Regions from separate parts of the Geodermatophilus sp. SYSU D01036 genome, predicted to be linked through region 3. Evidence: predicted binding sites of a transcription regulator. Region 3 holds the regulator's gene; each other region holds the start of a gene.

Region 1 (4,963 bases), on a different contig from region 3:
TGGCCGAGTCCCTCACCCGCGGCTCGCGGGTCATCGTCTCGGGGCGCCTCAAGCAGCGCTCGTTCGAGACGAAGGAGGGCGAGAAGCGCACCGTCGTCGAGCTCGAGGTCGACGAGATCGGTCCCTCGCTGCGCTACGCCACCGCGAAGGTCACCCGTGCCTCGCGCGGTGAGGGTGGCGGCGGCGGTGGCGGTTTCGGCGGCGGTGGCGGTGGCGGCGGTTTCGGCGGCGGCGCGAGCGACCCGTGGTCGACGCCCGCCGGCCCGTCCGACGAGCCTCCCTTCTGACAGAAGGACCCTCTCGCCCCCCACGCCGCGGGCCCCTGCGAGGGGGCCATCCACACCCCAGATCTAGTCGTACCTGGAGAACCCAGTGCCCAAGCCCCCCGTGCGCAAGCCCAAGAAGAAGGTCTGCCAGTTCTGCAAGGACAAGGCGACCTACATCGACTACAAGGACACGACGCTGCTGCGGAAGTTCATCTCCGACCGCGGCAAGATCCGTGCCCGCCGCGTGAGCGGCAACTGCAGCCAGCACCAGCGGGACGTCGCCACGGCCGTCAAGAACAGCCGTGAGATGGCCCTGCTGCCCTACACCTCGACGGCGCGCTGACCATGAGCACGATGAAGCTGATCCTGACGCAGGAGGTCACCGGTCTCGGGTCCTCCGGTGACACCGTCGAGGTCAAGGGCGGCTACGGCCGCAACTACCTCCTGCCCCGCGGCCTGGCCATCGTCGCCACCCGCGGTGCCGAGAAGCAGGTCGAGTCGCTGCGCCGGGCGCGTGCCGCCCGCGAGGTGCGGTCGCTCGATGAGGCCCAGGCCGTGGCCGGCCGCCTCTCCGGCCTGACCGTCCGGGTGCCCGCCCGCGCCGGTGACGGCGGCCGCCTGTTCGGCCGCGTCACCACCGCCGACGTCGCCGCGGCCGTCACGGCCGCCGGTGGCCCGGAGCTGGACCGCCGCCGCATCGAGCTGCCGAGCAGCATCAAGACCACCGGCAAGCACACCGTCACCGTGCGGGTGCACCCGGAGGTCACGACGACCCTCCCCATCGAGGTCGTCGCCGGCTGAGAACGCCGCAGCACCGCCCGCGAGGGGCGTCGGACACCCGTCCGGCGCCCCTCGCGGCGTCTCGGGGGCCGTGCCGGACTCCCCGGGGCCCCTGAGCCCCCGGACCGCGGCAGGGGGGACGCCGCGGGCCCGCCGGACGGCGTCGCGGGCGGGCTCCCGGTGCCGGTGGGCGCCTGTGACGGCTGCGCCGGGCGGGACGACACGACACGCCCGGCGCCCCCGGCGCGCCGACTTTCTCGTGTCCACAGCCGGTGGGCGGCCGGGACGCAGGTGACGCCCGCGGGACCGCGGCACGACGGGCCGGTGTCCTCCCTGTCTCCACATGTCGACTCCGGCTGTCCACCGACTTGTCCACAAGTTGTGCAGAACGCGGCCCACACGGGTGTTGGACGGGTCCGTCCCCGCTTCCTACCGTCGTCTCCTGCGCCGGACCTCCGCGAACTGTCGGTGGCTCCGGGTAGTGATGTCCTCGAACGCGTGTTCGAGCGGCACGCGAGGCGTCCTGGTGCTTCCCCCACCGGGCCCCGGCCGGGCGGCCGGGGTCTGTACGCGCGCGCGTGCCCCGAGGAGAGGGAGGTACCCAGGTGGCGGTGGCCGACGACTTCAGCCGGCCGCAGGCGACGGCGCCGGAGTACGACCGGCAGCCGCCGCAGGACGTCGCGGCCGAGCAGTCGGTGCTGGGCGGCATGCTGATGAGCAAGGACGCCATCGCCGACGTCGTGGAGCAGCTGACCGGCAACGACTTCTACCGGCCGGCGCACCAGTTGATCTACGACTGCATCCTCGACCTGTACGGCCGGGGTGAGCCGGCCGACGCGATCACCGTCGCCGCAGAGCTCAACCGCACCGACCAGCTGTCGAAGATGGGCGGCGCGGTCTACCTGCACACCCTCATCGCCTCGACGCCGACGGCGGCCAACGCGGGCTACTACGCCCAGATCGTGGCCGAGCAGGCCACCCTGCGCCGCCTGGTCGAGGCCGGCACCCGCGTGGTGCAGCTGGGCTACGGCGCGGCCGGCGGGCGGGGCGACGTCGACGACATCGTCGACCGCGCGCAGCAGGAGATCTACGAGGTCACCGAGAAGCGGATGAGCGAGGACTACTCGCGCCTCGAGGACGTCCTGCAGCCCACGATGGACGAGCTCGACGCCATCGCCTCCCGCGGCGGCACCGCCCGCGGCGTGCCCACCGGCATCCGCGACCTCGACGAGCTGACCAACGGGCTGCAGGCGGGCCAGATGGTCGTCATCGCCGCCCGCCCCGGTGTGGGCAAGTCGACCCTGGGGCTGGACATCGCGCGGTCGGCCACGGTCAAGCACCACATGCCGGCCGTCATCTTCTCGCTCGAGATGAGCAAGCACGAGATCACCATGCGGCTGCTGTCGGCCGAGGCGAAGGTGCCGCTGCACCACATGCGCGCCGGCACGCTGTCCGACGAGGACTGGTCGAAGCTGGCCCGCCGGATGGGCGAGGTGGCCGACGCCCCGCTCTACATCGACGACTCGCCGAACATGACGATGATGGAGATCCGGGCCAAGGCCCGGCGGCTCAAGCAGCGCAACGACCTCAAGCTCGTGGTCATCGACTACCTCCAGCTCATGACGTCGGGCAAGCGCGTCGAGAGCCGCCAGCAGGAGGTCTCGGAGTTCTCCCGGGCGCTGAAGCTGCTGGCGAAGGAGCTCGAGGTCCCGGTCATCGCGATGTCGCAGCTCAACCGTGGGTCCGAGCAGCGTCAGGACAAGAAGCCGATGCTGTCGGACCTCCGTGAGTCCGGCTCGATCGAGCAGGACGCCGACATGGTCATGATGATCCACCGCGAGGACATGTACGAGAAGGAGAGCCCTCGGGCCGGCGAGGCCGACATCATGCTGGTCAAGCACCGCAACGGCCCGACGGCCAACGTCACCGTCGCCTTCCAGGGCCACTACAGCCGCTTCGTCGACATGGCCAACTGAGACGCGGCCGACCGAGAGGCCGCGCCTACGCGCAGGAGGGCCCGGGACCGTCGTGGTCCCGGGCCGTCCGTGCGCAGGGGTCAGGAGACCGCGACGCGGGCCAGGCTCTCCGCGCGGGCACGGATCTGCCCGCGCGCCATGTTCACCGTGCCGGTCATCCCGTACACGGTTCGGTTGAGCGCGGCCAGCGAGGGGTCGGCGGTCCTCAGCGTCGCGGCGCCGTGGATGGGCACGTCGACGTCCGGCCACTCGGTGTCGGGCGTGATCTCGTCCAGCGGCGGGATCGGGAACGGTGGGATGAGATACCCGGTGACGGCGACAGCCACCGTCGTCCCCGCGGGCAGGTGCACCACCTCCCGCACGTCGAGGACCCCGACGCCGTCGTGGCGGACCAACAGGAAGTCGGTGCCGACGACCCGGCCGCCGACCATCGGCCCGTCGGTGATGGTCCCCTCGACGCCCACGTCGATCCGCAGGCCCTCGGGCACCACCCCGATGGGCACCATCCCGCTCACCGCCGCCTCCAGGACGTAGCCGTCCATGTCCCCTCCCTCGGTCGACGCCACGGGTCCATGGGAACCCCGTCCGCAGTGCGTGGAGAAGGGGAACCGGCGGGTCTCCGGGGGGACGCGGACGCGCCGCTCCCGGACCGCCCGTGCGGCGCCATCGTGTCCCGACGCTGTCTGTCGCCGCGGTGTTCCACGTGGATCACCGAGCGCGACGTTGCAGCGACACACCGTCGCACTGCAACGTCGTGACCCGGGTGGCGCCCGCTCGTTGGTCCGGGCCGAGCACCGCCGAGCCCGGCCGTGTCCTCGACCGACCGCTCACCGTCGAGAGGCCAACGCGTGACGACCCTGCCCGAGCACCCCCGCACCGACGAGCCCGCGGCCACGCACAGCCGCCGCCGCTTCCTCACCTACCTCGTCGCCGCTCCGACGCTCGCCGTCGCCGCGCAGGTCGTCACCGACGTGGCCGGCCCGGCGACCGCCCAGGCGCTGCCCTCGCTGCCCGCGCCGGCCGAGCTCCTCGACCTCGGCGACGCGCTGATCCTCGCCGGGAAGCCCACCGAGGACCTCATCGTCGTCACCGTCGACGAGCGGGGCCGGGTCGGGCTGGCGCTCCCCCGCGCCGAGGTCGGCCAGGGCATCACCACCGCCGTCGCCATGCTGCTGGCCGACGAGCTCGACGTGCCGCTGGACCGCGTCGACGTCACCCTCGCCGACGCCCGCCCCGAGCTGGTCTTCAACCAGCTCACCGGCGGCTCCAACACCATGCGCAGCGTCTACGGCCCGGTCCGGCGGGCGGCCGCCGTCGCCCGCGCCCGGCTGCTGGCCGCCGCGGCCCTCCGCTGGGGCACCACCCCGGGCTCGCTCACCGTCACCGACGGCGTGGTCAGCGGCCCCGGCGGGCGGACCGCCACGTACGGCGAGCTGTCGGCCGCCGCGGCCGACCGGACGCTGGCCGTCGCGCCGGCCTCGCCCAAGCCCGCGTCCGCGCAGCGGGTCGTCGGCACGCCCACCAGCCGCACGGACGCCCGCGCGATGGTGACCGGCCGGCAGCGCTACACCCTCGACCTCGACGTCGTCCCCGGCGCGCTGCCGACCATGCTGCGCCGCCCGCCGACGATCAACGGCACCGTCCGGTCGCTGGACAACGAGGCGGAGGTCCGGGCCATGCCGGGCGTCGTCGACGTCGCCGTGGTGCCCACCGGGGTCGCCGTCCTCGCCGAGACCTTCGGCCAGGCCCGCGACGCCGTCGCGGCCGTGCGGGCCACCTGGGGGCCGGGCACGGTCGACGGCGAGGACGACGAGTCGATCCGGCGGAAGCTGCGCGCGGTCACGCCGCCGCCGCTGGCCCCGGGCCTGCTGGTGCGGACGGTGGATGCGGAGTTCGACTTCGCCTTCGTCAGCCACGCGCCGCTGGAGCCCAACTGCGCCA
Region 2 (4,963 bases), on a different contig from region 3:
GGAACTCGGCGGCGAGGTCGCCGCCGGGGGTGCGCGGGGCGTCGCCGGACGGGGCGCCCAGCGGCCAGAACGCGCGGGCCAGGCCCAGCGGGGTGGGCCGGCGGCCGAAGGAGTCGACGACGGCGCGGCTGCGCGGCCCCCACACGCCGACGAACCGGCGGTAGGCGTCGGCGTCGTCGGGCCCACAGGCGGCGGCGATCGAGGCGCAGGTGGCGTCGAGGTCGACGGAGAACACCAGCGGGCGGCCGTCCGGGCCGGGGTCACCGGGCGCCGGGGCGGGCGCGAAGCCCCACGGGTCGCAGTCCACGTAGCGCAGGCCGTGGGCGGCGAGGTCGAGCTCCTCGACGACCCCGCTGTGTCGGACGATCACGTGCGCGCTGGAGCCGCGGTCGACCCGGACGCCGGGCCAGCGCTCCACGGTGGACACCGCCCCGCCGAGGACGTCGTCGCGCTCGACCACCTCGACGGCCAGCCCGGCGCGCGCCAGGTAGCAGGCGGCGACCAGCCCGTTGTGGCCGGCGCCGACGACGACGGCGTCGACGGCCCGGTCCGGCTCCCGCACGCTCAGGTGCCGGGTACCGGCCGCAGCGGCAGCCGGGCGCCGAGGATGGCGAAGGGCCGGGCGTCCCCGGGGAAGTGGTGGCCGCGGGCGAGGTCGACGAACCCGTCGGCGTGGTACAGCCGGAACGCCTTGGTGTCGGCGTCCGGGGTGGACAGCAGCGCGACCGGCGCGTCCACGCCCTCGACCAGCGCGTGCAGCAGCCGCCGGCCCAGCCCGCGGCTCTGCGCCTCGGGGTGCACGTGCAGCTCGCACACCTCGAACGCGCCGGGCAGCCAGCGCTTGGCGGTGCGCCGGTCCAGCGCCGCGCGCACCTGGTCGTGCCACCACTGGCCGGGGGCGACGAGGTAGCCGTAGCCGAAGCCGACCAGCTGCTCGCCGTCCGGGGTCGCGGCGAAGGCCCCGACGGCGCGGAAGCCGGGGCGCTCGGTGTGCTGGACGGCGTAGCCGTAGCGGCCGGCGACCACCGAGGCGTCATAGCCCATCGCCTCGCCGTAGATGGCCAGCGCCTCGTGCATGTGCTCGCGCAGCCAGCCTGCGGGCAGTTCGGTCACCCGCGTCGCGGGCGTCGTGCCGGTCACGGGGTTCTCCTCGTTCACGGGCCCACCGCGGCGGGGTGGGGAGCGGCGGCCGGACCGTCGGCGGTCGGGCCGCTCCCGACCTCGGCGGGGGTGCCGGCGGTCAGTCGCAGCAGCTCGTCGTAGCTGGTGGGGAAGACGGCGGACGGGTGGCCCGCAGCGGCCCACACCTGGTCGTACCGGGCCAGCTCGACGTCGACGAGGGTGCCGATCGGCGCCGGGTGGCCGACCGGGGCGACCCCGCCGATCGGCTGGCCGGTGTGCGCGCGGACGAAGGCGGCCGAGGCGCGCTCCACGCGGGGCACGCCGAGCAGGGCGGCCACCTTCGCGACGTCGACCCGGTGCGCGCCGCTGGTCAGCACGAGCAGCGGCTGCCCGCCGACGTCGAACACCAGGCTGTTGGCGATGGCCCCGACCGGGACGCCGAGCTGTGCGGCGGCCGCGGCGGCGGTGTGCGCGCCGTCGGCGAGCTCGTGGACCCGCCCGGTGGCGCCGGCCCCGGCGAGCAGGCCGGCGATCGCGGCCACCCGGGGGTGGGCGGGTCGGCTCATGCGCTGATCCTGCCACCGCTGTCGTACCCCCGCCGTACCGTCCGGCACGCGGGCGGGAGGGGCTCCTCCCGGGGGAGGACGCGGGAGCGCGTCCGGCTTGACGGGACCGGCGCGGTCGGGTCTACTCGAGGTGTTCGAACACACGTTCGAACAGGTCGGCCACCGCCCCGGGACCTTCCCCGCCCGGGCGGTGGGCAGACCGTCGAGACGCGGCACGGGGTGGGGAGACGGGCATGAGCCGGGTGCTGGGTGACGTCGGCGAGCGGGCCGGCGAGGAGGTGCAGGTCGAGCGCGGTCCGCTCGGGCCGGCGCAGTTCTGGCGCGGGCAGGGCCGCTACGTCGTCGGCGAGCTGCTCGACTCGTGGGTCGAGACCGCGCCGTGGTGGCAGCGGGCCGCCGGCACCCCCGGCGGCGCCTCGGCCGACCTGGTCGCCCCCCGGGAGGTGTTCCGGGTGGAGGCGCTGCGGGCCGGCCGCTCGCGGATGAGCTTCGCCGGGGTCTACGACCTGTGCTGGGACGCCGCGGACAACCGCTGGTCTCTCGTGCGGGTGCACGACTGATGGGCGCCGCGCACGCCATGGCCCAGCAGCTTCCCCTGCCCCCGCCGCTCCCGGCGGCCGCGGGCCAGTTGCTGGACCAGGCCACCCGGGCCCTGGCCGAGGCCCGGCACGCCCCCGACGCGTGCCGCCGCTACGCCACCGCGCACCTGGCGGCGCTGCGGGCCGCCGCGGGCGTGCTGGCCGCCCGCACCCGGCCGGAGAGCGGCCGCCGCCGGCCGCGCAGCGCCTGGGTGCTGCTCGAGCAGGTCGCCCCCGAGCTGGGGGAGTGGGCCACCTTCTTCGCCGCCGGCGCGGCCAAGCGCGCCGCGGCCGAGGCCGGGCTGTCCCGCGCGGTCACCGAGCGCGAGGCCGACGACCTGGTCCGCGACGCCGGGACCTTCCTCGCCGTGGTCGAGGAGCTGCTGGCCACCACGCCCGAGCCGGCGCCCCGGCCGCGCGTGGTCGGCGGCACCGCCCACCGTCCCGCCCGCGGGCGGTGAGCGGGGACCCCTTCGTCCACCTGCACGTCGCCTCCGGCTACTCCCTGCGGTACGGGGCCAACCACCCGGCCGACCTGGTCGCGCGCGCCGCCGAGCACGGCATGACGGCGCTGGCCCTGACCGACCGCGACGGTCTCTACGGCACGGTCAAGTTCGCGCTGGCCTGCCGGTCGGCCGGGCTGCGGCCGGTCTTCGGCGTCGACCTCGCGGTCGCGCCGACGGTGGACACCACCGTGCCGCCGGCGCGGGCGCACGTGCTGGGCGAGGACGAGTTCTCCCTGCGCCGCACCGGGCGCGCCCCCGCGCGGCCGGCGCCGGCGCGGCGCCACCCGGTGCGGGGCGGCGCCGGTGTCGACCCGCGGCTGCCGCGGGTCACCTTCCTCGCCCGCGACGGCGCCGGCTGGCGCTCGCTGTGCCGGCTGACCAGCGCCACGCACCTGCGCGGCACCCGCGGCGAGCCGGTGGCCTCGCTCGCGCTGGCCGCCGAGCACGCGCCCGGGCTGGTCGCGGTGCTGGGGCCGGACTCGCCGGTGGGCCGGGCGCTCGCGGCCGGGCGGGCCGACGTCGCCTCCGCGCGGCTGGACGCCTGGCGGTCGGTGTTCGGCCCGGGCTCGCTGGTGCTGGAGGTGGTGCACCACCGCGGCCGGGGCGACCGCTCCCGCGCCCAGCGGCTGCTGCGCTTCGCCGACGAGGAGGGCGTGCCGGCGGTGCTCACCAACGCCGTCCGCTACGTCGACGCCCTCGACGCGCCCACCGCCGACGTCCTCGACGCCTCCCGGCGGCTGGTCGCCCTCGACACGCGGCACGTCGACCGGCGCACCGCCGAGGGCTACCTCAAGTCGGGCAAGGAGATGGCCGAGGTCGCCGCGGACCTCGCCGGCCCCGACCGCGACGCCGCGCTGCGGCTGACCGAGCGCACCGCCCGGCTGGCCGAGCAGTGCGCCGTCGACGTCCGCGAGGACCTCGGCATCGGCACCGTGCGCTATCCCGAGCTCGACGTCGTCACCGCGCCCGGCGAGCAGGGGATGGACCCCTCCGAGGTGCTGCGCGCCCGCTGCGAGGCCGGGCTCGGCCGGCGCGGGATGGCCCGCACGGCGCGGGTGACCCGGCGGCTCGAGGAGGAGCTCGCCGTCATCGACTCCCTCGGCTACCCGTCCTACTTCCTCACCGTCGCCGACGTCGTCGACCTCATCAGGGGCCTGCGGGTCCGGGCGGCCGCGCGCGGGTCGGGCGCGGGCAGCCTGGTCACCTACCTGCTCGGCATCTCCGACGTCGACCCGATCCGCTACGGCCTGCTGATGGAGCGGTTCCTCTCCCCGCTGCGCCACCAGCTGCCCGACATCGACATCGACGTGGAGTCCGCCCGGCGGATGGAGGTCTACGACGCGGTCCTCGACCGCTTCGGCGCCCACCGGGTCAGCTGCATCTCGATGATGGACACCTACCGGGTGCGGCACGCCATCCGCGACGTCGGCGCCGCGCTCGGCCTGCCGCCGGCCGAGATCGACGCCGTCGCCAAGGCCTTCCCGCACGTCCGGGCCAACCAGGTGCACGCCGCGCTGCGCGACCTGCCGGAGCTGCGGGCCAGCCGGATGGGCTCCCGGCGCGGCGGCGGCACCGGCGACCTCGACCTGCTGTTCGACCTGGTCGCCCGGCTCGACGGCCTGCCCCGGCACATCGCGCTGCACCCGTGCGGCGTGCTGCTGTCCGACGCCACGCTGCTCGACCGCACGCCGGTGGAGGGCAGCTACCTCGGCTACCCGATGAGCCAGTTCGACAAGGACGACGTCGAGGAGCTCGGGCTGCTCAAGCTCGACCTGCTCGGCATCCGGATGCAGTCGGCGATCGCGCACGCCCTCGACGAGGTGGCCCGGGTCGACGACACCGCCGTCGACATCGACGCCGTCCCGCGCGACGACCCGACGACCTTCGAGCTCATCCGCAGCACCCGGACCCTCGGCATGTTCCAGATCGAGTCGCCGGGGCAGCGCGAGCTGGTCGGCAAGTTCGGGCCGGAGACGTTCGAGGACATCGTCATCGACATCTCGCTGTTCCGGCCCGGGCCGGTGAAGAGCGACATGGTGACGCCGTTCCTGCTGGCCCGGAACGGCTGGCAGGACCCGGTCTACCCGCACGAGGACCTCGCGCCGTTCCTGCGGGAGACCGCCGGCGTCGTCGTCTTCCACGAGCAGGTGCTGCAGATCGTGGCGCAGATGACCGGCTGCGACCTGGCCCA
Region 3 (4,963 bases):
AGCCCCGGCGGCGCGGCGCAGGCGGCTCGATCTGCAGCCCCGGCAGCGGCGGGGTGCCGCCGCGGTGGTGGCGGGCACGCAGCTCGGTGATCTCCTTCTCGAAGTCCTCGACCGAGGTGAAGGCGCGGTAGACGCTGGCGAAGCGCAGGTAGGCGACCTCGTCGAGCTCGCGCAGCGGCTGCAGGATGGCCAGCCCCACCTCGTGGCTGGGGACCTCGGCCACCCCGCTGGCGCGGATGGCGTCCTCGACCTGCTGGGCCAGCTGCTGGAGCTGGTCCTCGTCGACCGGCCGGCCCTGGCAGGCGCGCCGCACCCCGGCGACGACCTTGGTCCGGTTGAACGGCTCGCTGACCCCGCTGCGCTTGACGACGGCGAGCACCGCCTCCTCGACGGTGGTGAACCGGCGACCGCAGGCCGGGCACGAGCGGCGGCGACGGGTGGTGGCACCCTCGTCGGCCTCGCGCGAGTCGATCACCCGGCTGTCGGGGTTGTGGCAGAACGGGCAGCGCACTGCGGTTCACCTCCCTCCGCGGTAGACCCGCCCGGACCGGGGACCCGGCTCGGGCGGCTGGTGCCGGCGGGCTCGTCCGGTCCTGGCGGACCCGCCCGTCTGCGTCTGTCTGTGGACCCCTCTGGGGACATCCGGTGGACACCCCGTGGAGGTCCTGAGGACGGCCTGTGGAGGACTTCCATCGGTGCAACTACTAGATGTAGGGGGACAGTAGGCCGCGCTCCACTACATCTGCAAGGTGGGAACCCGCGTGTCTCTTCCGCCGAGACCCGGTCGTGACCCCGTGGTGACCAGGCGCGAGCAGGACTCCCTCCCGTCACACGACACGCCGGGGAGCCGCGCGTGTCGGCGCGCGGGGAGGGGTGTCCGGGTGTAACCGGCCACCGCGCGCAGGGCACGCGCGGACGCCCGGCCGGCGCGCAGACGCCTCCCCGGGACGTCCGGCGGGACGCCGGCGGAGGTGGACGGAGGACCGCCGGGGACGCGCCCCGGCATCGGATCAGGCGGGAGGACGGACCGCGGGGCGGCCGCCGCGAGGGTGCGGCACCAGGTCGCCGAGGCGGATGGGGCGGGTCAGCATGTCCGACTCCTCCGCGGCCGCACCGCCGGCCGGAGCCGGGCAGATGACGACCGGCATCTCGGCGGTCACCGCCCGGTGCCGGCCGGAGCCGGCGGGCGCGCGGTGCCGCCCGGCCGCGGTGGGGCGGACGGCGGGCTGCTCGGCGGTGACGTCACCGCCGTGCCGGCGGGCACCGCGGCGGGCGGCGTGGGCAGCCGGGACGACCGCGCGCCGGTCCACGGCCGGGAGCACGGCCGTCCCCGCGGGGTCGGCCGCCGGGTCCGGGCGGCCGGAGGCCAGCGTCAGGTGCCGCTCGGGCAGCCGCACGACGGCCAGGTCGACCCAGCTGTCCGCTCCCGCGGCGTCGCGCAGCCGGACGCGGGCCTCGCAGCCGCCGGTCACGTCGTGGCGCCAGCCGAGCATGGCGCCCGGCACCCAGGCACCGTCCACGAGCACCTCGACGTCCTGCGGGGACCGGAAGGTCACCGCTGCGCTGCTGTTCACGGCTGCTGACACGCTCCTGACCGTAAGTGCCCTGACGACTCCGGAACGTAAACGACGGCGCCTGCACGGTTGACGAACTCACCGGCGTGGTCTCGTCAACATCTCCGCGGTGACGGCGCCGGGCGCGGGGCGCCTAGGGCAGGCGGAGCACCTGGCCGGGGACGACGACCGCCCCCTCCAGGCCGTTGAGCACCTCGATCGCGTCGACCACCGCGCGCACGTCCTGGTCGGCGCCGGCGACCTCCGCGGCGATCGACCACACCGTGTCCCCGCTCTCGACCACGACACTGCTCCCGCCGGCCAGGCGCAGACCGTCGTGGGGGGCGAGGAACTCCCGGCCGAGGGCGGCGCCGCCGACACCGGCGGCGAGGACCAGCACGGTGACCAGGCGGCGCCCGCGGCGGGTGAGCCGCACCGGCGCCGGGGCCGGCGCACACCGAGCGCGGACGGCGGCCCGGGCGGGCTCCGAGCGCACCGGCCGACCGCTCGGGCGGGCCGGGTCGCGGCGGGTGCGCGGCCCCTCGGCGGCCGGCCCGGCGGCGCGGGCGGGCGCCGCGGCGGGGAGGTCGGGCACCGGCCGCAGGTGCCCGGTGACGCGGGGACCCGAGCCCGGCAGGGCAGCGCGCGGAGCCGGCCGGTCGGTGCGCGCCGGCGACGCGGAGCGGCCCGCACCGGCGGCCGCCGGCGCGCCCTCCCCGCGGAGCGGCGGCCGCCACGGGACCCGGACCGCCGCGTCGAACTCGAGCACTGCCTGCCGCACGCTGCCCATGACCGCTCCTCCTGATCGGGTCGACCGCATCGAACGCGTGTTCGATCGAACGTCTGATCGGATGTCTACCGCACGGGTCCGACGAGTGCGAGAGCGGCGCGGCGTGTCCTTCGAACACACGTTTGAACCTCCGGCGCCGGCGCGCTACGGTCCGTGCGGGCGCACCGCCCGCCGACCGGCCTCGGGGCCGGGAGGGCGACGGACGGGCCGCGGGGACGCGGCCGGCGAGGAGGAGACGTGGCGGGCACGAGCGGGACCGGCCAGGGCACCCGGGGCGGCGGCACGACGACCCGCCGGCCGGCCGCGGAGCGCGGCGCCGGCGCGGACGGCGCGGGCGCCGTGCGCACCTTCCCCGACCGCGGCGAGGCCGGCGACGGCCTGACCCAGCGGCAGCGCCGGGTCCTCGAGGTCATCCGCGACTCGATCGAGCGGCGCGGCTACCCGCCCTCGGTGCGCGAGATCGGCGAGGCGGTGGGCCTGTCGTCGGCGTCGTCGGTCGCCCACCAGCTGTCGGTGCTGCAGAAGAAGGGCTGGCTGCGGCGCGACCCCAACCGGCCCCGCGCGCTCGACGTGCGGCTGCCCGGCGAGACCGGGGGCGAGACCGCCCCGGCTGCGCCCGCCGCGGCCGCCGACGGCTCGACCGCGCCCACCTACGTGCCGCTGGTCGGGCGGATCGCGGCCGGTGGCCCAGTGCTCGCCGAGCAGGCCGTCGAGGACGTCTTCCCGCTCCCCCGCGAGCTCGTCGGCGAGGGCACGTTGTTCATGCTGCGCGTCGCCGGTGACTCGATGGTCGACGCGGCCATCTGCGACGGCGACTGGGTCGTCGTCCGCCAGCAGCCCACCGCCGAGAACGGCGAGATCGTCGCCGCGATGCTCGACGGCGAGGCCACGGTCAAGACCTACAAGCCCCGGGACGGGCACGTCTGGCTGCTGCCGCACAACCCGGCCTACGAGCCGATCCCCGGCGACGAGGCCACCATCCTCGGCCGCGTCGTCACCGTCCTGCGACGGGTCTGAGCCGCAGGTCCGCCCGCCGGCGCCGGAGCTCAGGCGCCGGCGGGCGGACCACCGGACCGGCGGCGGCGCAGCCGCTCGCCCCACCACACCAGCGCGGTCGCGACGACGGCCGCGGCCACGCCCGCGGTCACCGGCGACGGGCCCGCGGAGTCCCCGCCGAGCAGCGCCGACGGCGACGGGCCGGCCGGGTCGGACCCCGCCGGCGCCGGCGGCGCGGACCCCGCCGGGACGGGCACCGAGGTGACGTCCCCGGGCACGCCCTCGCCGGCCACCAGCAGCGCGCTCCCGTCCGCGGTGAACGACACCGCCTCCCCCTGCGGCGCCTCGGGCAGCGCGATCCGCACGGGCTCCCCGGCCAGCGCCCCCGGGACGTCGGCGCCAGTCAGCGGCCAGACGTAGGCGTCGGTGTAGGTGCGCAGCGCGATCCGGCTGCCGTCGCGGGCCACCGCCCCGCCGGTGACCATCAGCTGCCCCGCCCGGCCCACGGGACCGCCAGGTGTGCCGGTGAGCGTGAACGCCACCGTGCCGACGTCGGCCAGCGCGACCGTGCCGCCGTCGACCAGCGGCGCGGCCGGCCGGTAGACGTGGCTGGCCCCGAGCACCTCCTTGGTCACCACGTACGGCGTGCCGTCGGGGGCCAGCAGCAGCGCCTCGGCGTCGTGCGGGCCGTCGGGATAGGTCAGCCGGTACAGCGCCGTCCCGCCGTCGGGCCGCAGCGCGACGAGCGCGACCGTCGTCCGGACCGCGGTGTTGTCGCCGGTGTCGGCCAGCCACACCGTGCCGTCCGGGCCGACGGCGAGGTCCTCGGGGTCGTAGGGGTCCACCGGCGCGGTGGTCACGTCGACCACCTGGCAGGCGCCGTCGAGCACGTACACGGCGACCTGGTCGCCGCCGTCCACCATGGCGAGCACCCGGTCGCCGACGTCGACGAGGCCGGAGAGCTCGGCCAGCCGGGGGTCGGTCACCTGGCAGCGGACCGAGGGGGCGGCCGACTCCTCGGCGGCGGCCGGGGCCGCCGGGAGGCCGAGCAGGACCGTGGTCAGCAGGACGGCCGGGGCCCGCCGGGCGACGCTACGCGGACGGGCGGCCGGCTCGGGCACTCGCCCAGCGTGACAGCACCAGCGCGTCGAGTGCGTGAACCACGCCCAGCAGCAGGAGCCCGACGGCCGCGCCCACGACGGCGTCGGTGACCCAGTGGAAGTCCAGCGAGACCATCGCGATCCCGGTGGCCACCGGCCCGACGACGGCCAGCCACCACAGCGTGCGCTGCACCCGCGGACCGAGCCCGTACTCGACCGCCTGCCAGCGCGCCACGCCCCACATGAGCACGGCGTTGGCCACGTGCCCGGAGGGGTAGCTGGCGCCGTCGCGGTGGAAGAACGAGCCGGGATAGGCGGGCGCGGTGCGACCGGTGCCGAACTTGAACGCGTAGACGACGACGGTGAGCAGGGCCAGCGCGGTGACCACCCGCAGCAGGGGCAGCAGCGTCCGTTCCCGCAGGCACAGCCAGCCGACCAGGGCGGCCAGCACGATGAGGATGGTGCCGCGGCCGCCGATCTGGGTGACCGCCCACACCGGCCAGTAGGCCGGGGAGTCGCGCAGG

Evidence for each region. The regulator LexA, encoded in region 3, represses DNA repair genes until DNA is damaged. The targets are predictions, from matches to a motif close to TCGAACANNTGTTCGA.
Region 1: the regulator LexA is predicted to act here: its motif matches at 1,537-1,552, upstream of dnaB (replicative DNA helicase).
Region 2: the regulator LexA is predicted to act here: its motif matches at 1,823-1,838, upstream of ACI8AR_RS03545 (DUF6504 family protein).

Annotation. Positions count from the first base shown of each region.
Region 1 is NZ_JBJGZJ010000016.1:1,757-6,719, reverse strand. Features, by position in the region: gene ACI8AR_RS15935 (single-stranded DNA-binding protein) at 1-287, shown strand, start outside; gene rpsR (30S ribosomal protein S18) at 373-609, shown strand; gene rplI (50S ribosomal protein L9) at 621-1,067, shown strand; gene dnaB (replicative DNA helicase) at 1,658-3,022, shown strand; gene ACI8AR_RS15915 (DUF3237 family protein) at 3,103-3,564, opposite strand; gene ACI8AR_RS15910 (molybdopterin cofactor-binding domain-containing protein) at 3,871-4,963, shown strand, end outside.
Region 2 is NZ_JBJGZJ010000002.1:224,395-229,357, forward strand. Features, by position in the region: gene ACI8AR_RS03530 (phytoene desaturase family protein) at 1-562, opposite strand, end outside; gene ACI8AR_RS03535 (GNAT family N-acetyltransferase) at 565-1,140, opposite strand; gene ACI8AR_RS03540 (YbaK/EbsC family protein) at 1,155-1,688, opposite strand; gene ACI8AR_RS03545 (DUF6504 family protein) at 1,922-2,248, shown strand; gene ACI8AR_RS03550 (SAV_6107 family HEPN domain-containing protein) at 2,248-2,727, shown strand; gene ACI8AR_RS03555 (DNA polymerase III subunit alpha) at 2,724-4,963, shown strand, end outside.
Region 3 is NZ_JBJGZJ010000005.1:6,094-11,056, reverse strand. Features, by position in the region: gene nrdR (transcriptional regulator NrdR) at 1-511, opposite strand, end outside; gene ACI8AR_RS07610 (hypothetical protein) at 1,011-1,586, opposite strand; gene ACI8AR_RS07605 (LysM peptidoglycan-binding domain-containing protein) at 1,708-2,343, opposite strand; gene lexA (transcriptional repressor LexA) at 2,581-3,360, shown strand; gene ACI8AR_RS07595 (hypothetical protein) at 3,390-4,460, opposite strand; gene ACI8AR_RS07590 (phosphatase PAP2 family protein) at 4,432-4,963, opposite strand, start outside.